3 regions of the Pseudomonas sp. VMV1 genome follow, and region 1 is predicted to be linked to each of the others. Evidence: predicted binding sites of a transcription regulator. Region 1 holds the regulator's gene; each other region holds the start of a gene.
What was found. The regulator LexA, encoded in region 1, represses DNA repair genes until DNA is damaged. The targets are predictions, from matches to a motif close to CTGTNTNNNNANACAG.

Region 1 (2,265 bases):
TGCCGGACATGCTGAACACCGCCGCGCCCAGCATGAAGTGGGCACGCCAGAACAGCTCCAGCGGCGGAATCTCGGGCACGGCTCTATTCACCAGTAGCAGGAAGCGGCGGAAGGCCCGGCCATAGGTCTGCTCGAGGTATTTGCGCAAATGGCCCTGGCTCTGACTGAACGCCAGGCCCAGCAGGCGCATGAACACCGAGAGGTCGTTGCCGTGCCGAGGCTTGATGGCCAGGGAATGATCCACCAGCAGATTGAGCAACGCCTCCAGGCTCACCTCCTCCCCGTTCTTTGGCTGCCACTGATCCAGATCCCGCTCCAGGTTGAAGCAGAAGGGATCGAGAAAGCGCGAGAACACCGCCTGGATCAGGGCCTTCTTGGAGCCAAAGTGATAGTTGACGGCTGCCAGGTTGACCCCGGCTCGCGTGGTGATGAGTCGCAACGAGGTTTCGGCAAAGCCGCGCTCGGCGAACAGCTGCTCGGCGGCATCCAGAATGCGTTCAACGGTATCCGACTGCGCCATGACCTTCCTCGATAGATGAATTTCCGTTTGAAACATATGTTTCAAACGCTACCGAAGTCAATCGCGGGCTGGTCTGCGAACAGCCATGCGAAGCCCTGGAAGGCACGTCATTCCGTCATTTGAACGCTATTTGCAGCGAATTCGGCCTGTCGTCCGAAGCCAGGGGCAGCGGCCTTGCCTAGCACCCGGAGTTACTGTATATAATCACAGCATCATTAGACGACGCGACGTGCATCATGCTGAAACTGACACCGCGACAAGCCGAGATTCTGGCCTTCATCAAGCGTTGCCTCGAAGCCAATGGCTTTCCGCCTACCCGCGCGGAGATCGCGCAGGAGCTTGGTTTCAAATCGCCGAATGCGGCTGAGGAGCATCTCAAGGCCCTGGCCCGTAAGGGCGCCATCGAGATGACGCCGGGTGCCTCCCGGGGCATCCGCATTCCGGGTCTGGATACGACGCGCAAAGCCGATGAAAGCCTGCCGGTCATCGGTCGGGTGGCTGCCGGCGCGCCCATTCTGGCCGAGCAGAACGTCGAGGAAAACTGTGCCATCAATCCGGCCTTCTTCCAGCCGCGTGCCGACTACCTGCTGAAGGTCAAGGGCATGAGCATGAGAGACGTCGGTATCCTCGATGGCGACCTCCTCGCGGTCCATGTGACCCGTGAGGTGCACAACGGTCAGATCGTCGTGGCTCGGGTGGGCGATGAAGTCACCGTGAAGAGATTCAAGCGCTCGGGCAACCAGGTCACCCTGCTGGCGGAAAATCCCGAGTTCGCCCCTATCGAAGTCGATCTTTCCAGCCAGGAATTCGCCATCGAAGGGTTAAGCGTTGGCGTCATCCGCCGCTAACGTCTAGGGCTGGCCTGCGGGCCAGCCTCTTGTCACCGCCTTTTGCCTTACGCCGAAGTCTTGATCGGGGGTATCTGTTCGCGCTCCGGAAAGCGCTCAAGACCAGGCTGAGCACAGTGACGTCATGTATCCGTGGTACATGACCTCAAGTGGATTTGATCGAGTCGCCTCTAGGAGGTCGCCATGCAATTTCCCCTGATGTTCGATGCACCGCGCTCGTCCGTTCAAGAGCTGGACCTGGCACCTGAGTTCCTGCTGCAGGAACTCACCGCCTTTCTGCCCAAGTCCGGCAAGCCGGCACGGGAGCTGCCAGCCGCTCCGCTGCCGGATACCTTCAGCGAGATGTCCCTGCATGGCAGCCAGGAACAGTGCCTGCAACTGCTGGCCCCCATCCTGCGCCAACTGAGCGACAAGGACGATGCCCGCTGGCTGACCCTGGTCACCCCGCCATCGCTGCTCAGCAATGCCTGGTTGCGCAGCACTCATCTGAATCCGGAACGGGTGCTTCTGCTGCAGACGCCGAGTGCTGCCAAGACGCTGCAACTGGCCTGCGAAGTGCTCCGCAAGGGGCAGAGCCACACGGTGATCAGCTGGCTGCACGACCTGAGCGATGCGGGCAAGCAGCAATTGGCGCGCGCCGCGGCACAGGGCCACAGCCAGAGTCTGAACGTCAGATTCGCGTAGGGAGCAGGCGGCGGGACGGGATGTAGCGGCGGCATTCCAGGGCGGAATGCCGGATCGAGAAAAGAATCAGTGCAGGACGCGCGGTTGATCATCGCGCTGGAGGCTATCGCCTTCGGCCAGTCGACCGGCCATCTGCACACCCAGGTTGAACATGGCCTTGGCCACCTCTATCTGCTGTCCATGCAGGAAATCCTTGGCATCGCTGGAAAACTC
Region 2 (2,265 bases), on a different contig from region 1:
CCGCTTCGGTGACAGTCTCACCCAGGTAGTCCTCGGCGGTCTTCTTCATCTTTTTCAGGACTTCGGCAGAGATCTGCGGCGGCGCCATCTTCTGGCCCTTGGCTTCGACCCAGGCATCACCGTTGTCTGCCTTGACGATCTTGTAAGGGACCATCTGGATGTCTTTCTGCACGACGTTTTCTTCGTAACGCCGGCCGATCAGTCGCTTGACCGCATAGAGGGTGTTCTGCGGATTGGTCACCGCCTGGCGCTTGGCCGGCTGGCCAACCAGGGTCTCGCCATCGTTGGTGTAGGCGATGATGGACGGCGTGGTACGGGTGCCTTCGGCGTTTTCCAGTACCTTGACGTTGCCGTTTTCGAGGATCGCGACGCAGGAGTTGGTAGTCCCCAGGTCGATACCGATAATCTTGCCCATGTAGTCTTCTCCAGAAATCTCAGATTCCGCGCGGCCCGCTCAGGGGGCCTTTGATGTTCGCTTGCCTACCAGATGGGGCCGAGCGAAAGAATTTCAAGCCTTTTCGTCGATGCTCGGCTGCTGTGCGGCAGGGGCCTTGCTCACGACCACCATCGCCGGCCGCAGCAGGCGACCATTGAGCAGATAGCCCTTTTGAAACACCTTGAGCACGCTGCCCGGCTCGGCGGTGGCGCTCTCTTCCATGGCCATGGCCTGGTGGTGTTCCGGATTGAAAGGCGCGCCGTGGGGATCGACGGCCTCGACCTGATAGCGCTTGAGCGTGTCCTGCAGCATCTTCAGGGTCAGCTCCATGCCTTCGCGCATGGGCCTCAAGGCTTCGTCCGCGGCATTGGACAGCTCCAGGCCACGCTCCAGGCTGTCGAGTACCGGCAACAGATCGCCAGCAAATTTTTCCAGCGCGAACTTGTGCGCCTTCTCCACATCCTGCTCAGCGCGACGACGCACGTTCTGCAGGTCGGCGACGCTGCGCAGCGACTGATCCTGGGCAGCAGCGAGCTGCTCTTCGAGCGTGGCAACGCGGGCAGCGAGATCCTCGTGCTGGACGTCGCCCTGAGCGGCTGCTTCGTGCTCGGGAGTCTGGGAGTTCTGTTCGTCGGCCATGGAGTCCTCCTGTGATAATGCCGGTGGGCGCGCCCTCTAATGGACGACGCCTTGATCGATGGCGCCTATATGGGGCCGCCGGCCGGCGCTTCAAGAGCTGTATGGATTGCCAGTGCTCGAGAGGCACTGTATAAACAACCAGAAAACCGTCTCCGGAGATCGTCGCATGCTGGTGCATCTGTCCGTCCGCAACTACGCCATCGTCGAACACCTCGACCTCGACCTCGAGCGCGGCATGACCGTGATCACCGGCGAAACCGGCGCTGGCAAGTCCATCATGCTCGACGCCCTCGGCCTCACCCTTGGCGACCGCGCCGACAGCGATGCGGTCAGGCCTGGTGCCGACAAGGCCGATGTCCTGGCCAGCTTCGACACCACCGACATCCCCGAGGCGCGCCAGTGGCTCGCCGAGCGAGACCTGGAGCAGGACGGCCCCTGCCTGCTGCGCCGCGTCATCACCCGCGAAGGACGCTCGCGCGGCTATATCAATGGCTCGCCCTGCCCACTGGCCGACCTCAAGACCCTGGGCGGCCTGCTGATCGACATCCACAACCAGCACGAACACCAGTCGCTGCTCGGTCTCGACACCCATCGCCGCCTGCTGGACGAATACGCGGGCGCGGGCGAACTGGTTCGCCAGGTCCAGCTTGCCGCCCAGCGCTGGCGCCAGGTGCGCCAGACCCTGGAGCGTCTTACCCGCAACGGTGACGAACAGCGTGCTCGCCACCAGTTGCTCAGTTATCAGCTGGAAGAACTCGACAATCTCGCCCTGGCCGAGGGAGAGCTGCAGGCACTGGAACAGGAGCAAAGCGACCTGGCGAGCGCCGAGCACATCCTGCTGGCCTGCCGCCAGGCCATGGACCTCTGTACCGAGAACGAGCAGGGCAACGCCCAGTCAGCGCTCAATGCCAGCGTGGCACGCCTGACTGCCTTCGACCGCCCGCCTGCGCAGATCCAGGAAGCCAGCAACCTGCTAGCCTCCGCCCAGATCCAGATCGAGGAGGCGATGAATGAATTGAATCGCTTCGTCGATCATTTCGAAGCCGATCCGGAGCGCCAACAGGCCGTGCAGGAGCGTCTCGACAGCGTCTACAGCCTTGCCCGCAAGCATCGGGTGCAGCCCGAAGCCCTGCTGGAATTGCACGACCAGCTGCGCAATGAGCTGCAATCCCTGGACGCCGACGATGTCG
Region 3 (2,265 bases), on a different contig from region 1:
CCTATCACCCGGTGGAGCGCTTTCCCGAACTCCAGGTGCTGCAGGACAACTGGCAGCTTATCCGCGACGAGGCCCTGGACCTGCTGCGCGCCGGCCAGATCAAGAAAGCCGCCGAGCACAACGATGCCGGCTTCAACTCCTTCTTCAAGAGCGGCTGGAAGCGCTTCTATCTGAAGTGGTACGGCGACAGCCATCCTTCCGCCATGCAGCTGTGCCCGCAGACCACCGAACTGCTGCGAGGTATCGGCACGGTCAAGGCCGCCATGTTCGCCGAACTGCCGCCCGGCTCGCGACTGGTGCGCCATCGCGATCCCTACGGTGGCTCCCTGCGCTATCACCTGGGCCTGGACACGCCCAACGATCCGCGCTGCTTCATCGAGGTGGACGGCCAGCGCTATCACTGGCGCGATGGCCAGGCGGTGGTGTTCGACGAAACCTTCATCCACTACGCCGAGAACACCACCGAGCAGGATCGCATCATCCTGTTCTGCGACATCGAGCGGCCCCTGCGCTATCGCTGGGCCGGCGCCTTCAACCGCTGGGTCAGCGGCACCCTGCTGGCCTCCGCGGCCTCGCCCAATGACGCCAGCGACAGAACCGGCGGCCTCAACCGCGCCTTCCGGCATCTCTATCGTATCCGCCAGCGTGGCAAGGCGCTGAAAAAGCGCAACCGCTTCCGCTACTACCTCGAACAGTGGCTGCTGCTGGCGGTGCTGATTGGCGTGGTCATCTGGATCTGACGGTCGCCTTCGTCAGCCAAGACAGCGGTTCGACTTGACCCCGACGCGAATCGCCTCTAATACTGTATAAATATACATATAGAGGCCATAGCCATGGACAACACCCCTGCAGGTCTGGCGGCATGAGCGGCGGCGCCAGCCTGGCCCGGCTGTTCGAGGAGCGGCGGCTCTGGAAGGGGCAGACCAGTCCCGAGGCCCGGCGTAGCCGGCAGCCCACCGGCGTCGCGGCCCTCGATGCCCATCTGCCCGGGGCAGGGTGGCCCGAAGCGGCCCTTACCGAATTGCTGCTCGCCGGGCCTGGCCACGGTGAGTTGCGCCTGCTCTGGCCGACCCTGGCCCGTCTGAGCCAGGCCGCCGAACGCATCGCCCTGATCGGCCCGCCGCTGTTACCCTATCCCCTGGCCTGGCAGGCGGCCGGCGTGGTGCTGGAATCCCTGGTGGTGATCCGCGCCCAGGGCGCCGAGGTGCTCTGGGCCGCCGAGCAGTGCCTGCGTTCGGGATGCTTCGGCGCGGTGCTCTGCTGGCCCGAGCGGGCCGATGATCGCCAGTTGCGCCGGTTGCAGGTCGCCGCCGAGAGCGGTCGTACCCTGGCCTTTGCCCTGCGCCCAGCCGCCGCCCTGGACAATCCTTCGCCAGCGGCCTTGCGCCTGGAACTCAAAGCGCCTCTCGAACGGGTCCACATCCGCAAATGCCGGGGTGGTCAGCCCGGTTCCCTCAGCCTGGCCGGCGGCGCTTGAGCAGGCCATGCGCTGGGCCTGCATCCTCTTTCCGCAGCTGGCACTGGATGCCGTGCTGCGCCGCCATCCGCAGCCGGAGCAGCCGCTGGTGCTGCTGGCCGGACCGCCACACCGACGCCTGCTGCAAGCCGTCAATCCAGCTGCGCGGGCCCTGGGGCTGCGCCCCGGCCTGACCCTGGCCGCTGCCCAGGCACTGACCCGCGATTTCGAGCAGCAGGAGCACGATCCGGCGCTCATCGAGACGGCCGAAGCGTTGCTGGCGGCCTGGGGTTATGGCTTCAGCTCCCAGGTCAGCCGCCACTATCCCCGGGCGCTGTTGCTGGAGGTGCAGTCCAGCCTGCCCCTGCTGGGGCCCTGGCCGCGTCTGGAGCGGCGCTTGCGACAGGAACTCCAGGCCCTGGGCTTTCGTCATCGACTGGCCCTGGCGCCCAACCCGGTGGCGGCGCGGATGCTGACCAATGTCGCCGATGGTCTGGTCGCGTCCCCCGAAGATCTGCCGCACCTGCTCGACCGCCTGCCCGTGGAGCGGGCCGGTTTCAGCCCTCAACAGGCCCAGGCACTGGTACGCATGGGCATCCGCCGGCTGGAGCAGCTCAAGGCTTTGCCCAGGGCCGCCCTGGCCCGGCGCTTCGCGCCGGAGCTCCTGCAGCAGTTGGATCTGCTGTGCGGCAGTCGCAGCCTGGCGCTGGAGTTCTATCGGCCGCCTGATCGCTTCGTGGCGCGGGTGGAACTCAACTTCGAGGTGGAGTCCCACCAGGCGCTGCTGTTCCCGCTGCGCCGCCTCACCG

Region 2: the regulator LexA is predicted to act here: its motif matches at 1,202-1,217, upstream of recN (DNA repair protein RecN).
Region 3: the regulator LexA is predicted to act here: its motif matches at 803-818, upstream of imuA (translesion DNA synthesis-associated protein ImuA).

Annotation. Positions count from the first base shown of each region.
Region 1 covers NZ_JBXGSE010000002.1:79,566-81,830, reverse strand. The annotation lists gene ACUCV0_RS05865 (TetR/AcrR family transcriptional regulator) at 1-520, opposite strand, end outside; gene lexA (transcriptional repressor LexA) at 757-1,368, shown strand; gene sulA (SOS-induced cell division inhibitor SulA) at 1,552-2,052, shown strand; gene ACUCV0_RS05850 (hypothetical protein) at 2,119-2,265, opposite strand, start outside.
Region 2 covers NZ_JBXGSE010000012.1:9,127-11,391, reverse strand. The annotation lists gene dnaK (molecular chaperone DnaK) at 1-415, opposite strand, end outside; gene grpE (nucleotide exchange factor GrpE) at 509-1,075, opposite strand; gene recN (DNA repair protein RecN) at 1,242-2,265, shown strand, end outside.
Region 3 covers NZ_JBXGSE010000001.1:667,769-670,033, forward strand. The annotation lists gene lpxO (lipid A hydroxylase LpxO) at 1-740, shown strand, start outside; gene imuA (translesion DNA synthesis-associated protein ImuA) at 863-1,477, shown strand; gene ACUCV0_RS03090 (Y-family DNA polymerase) at 1,485-2,265, shown strand, end outside.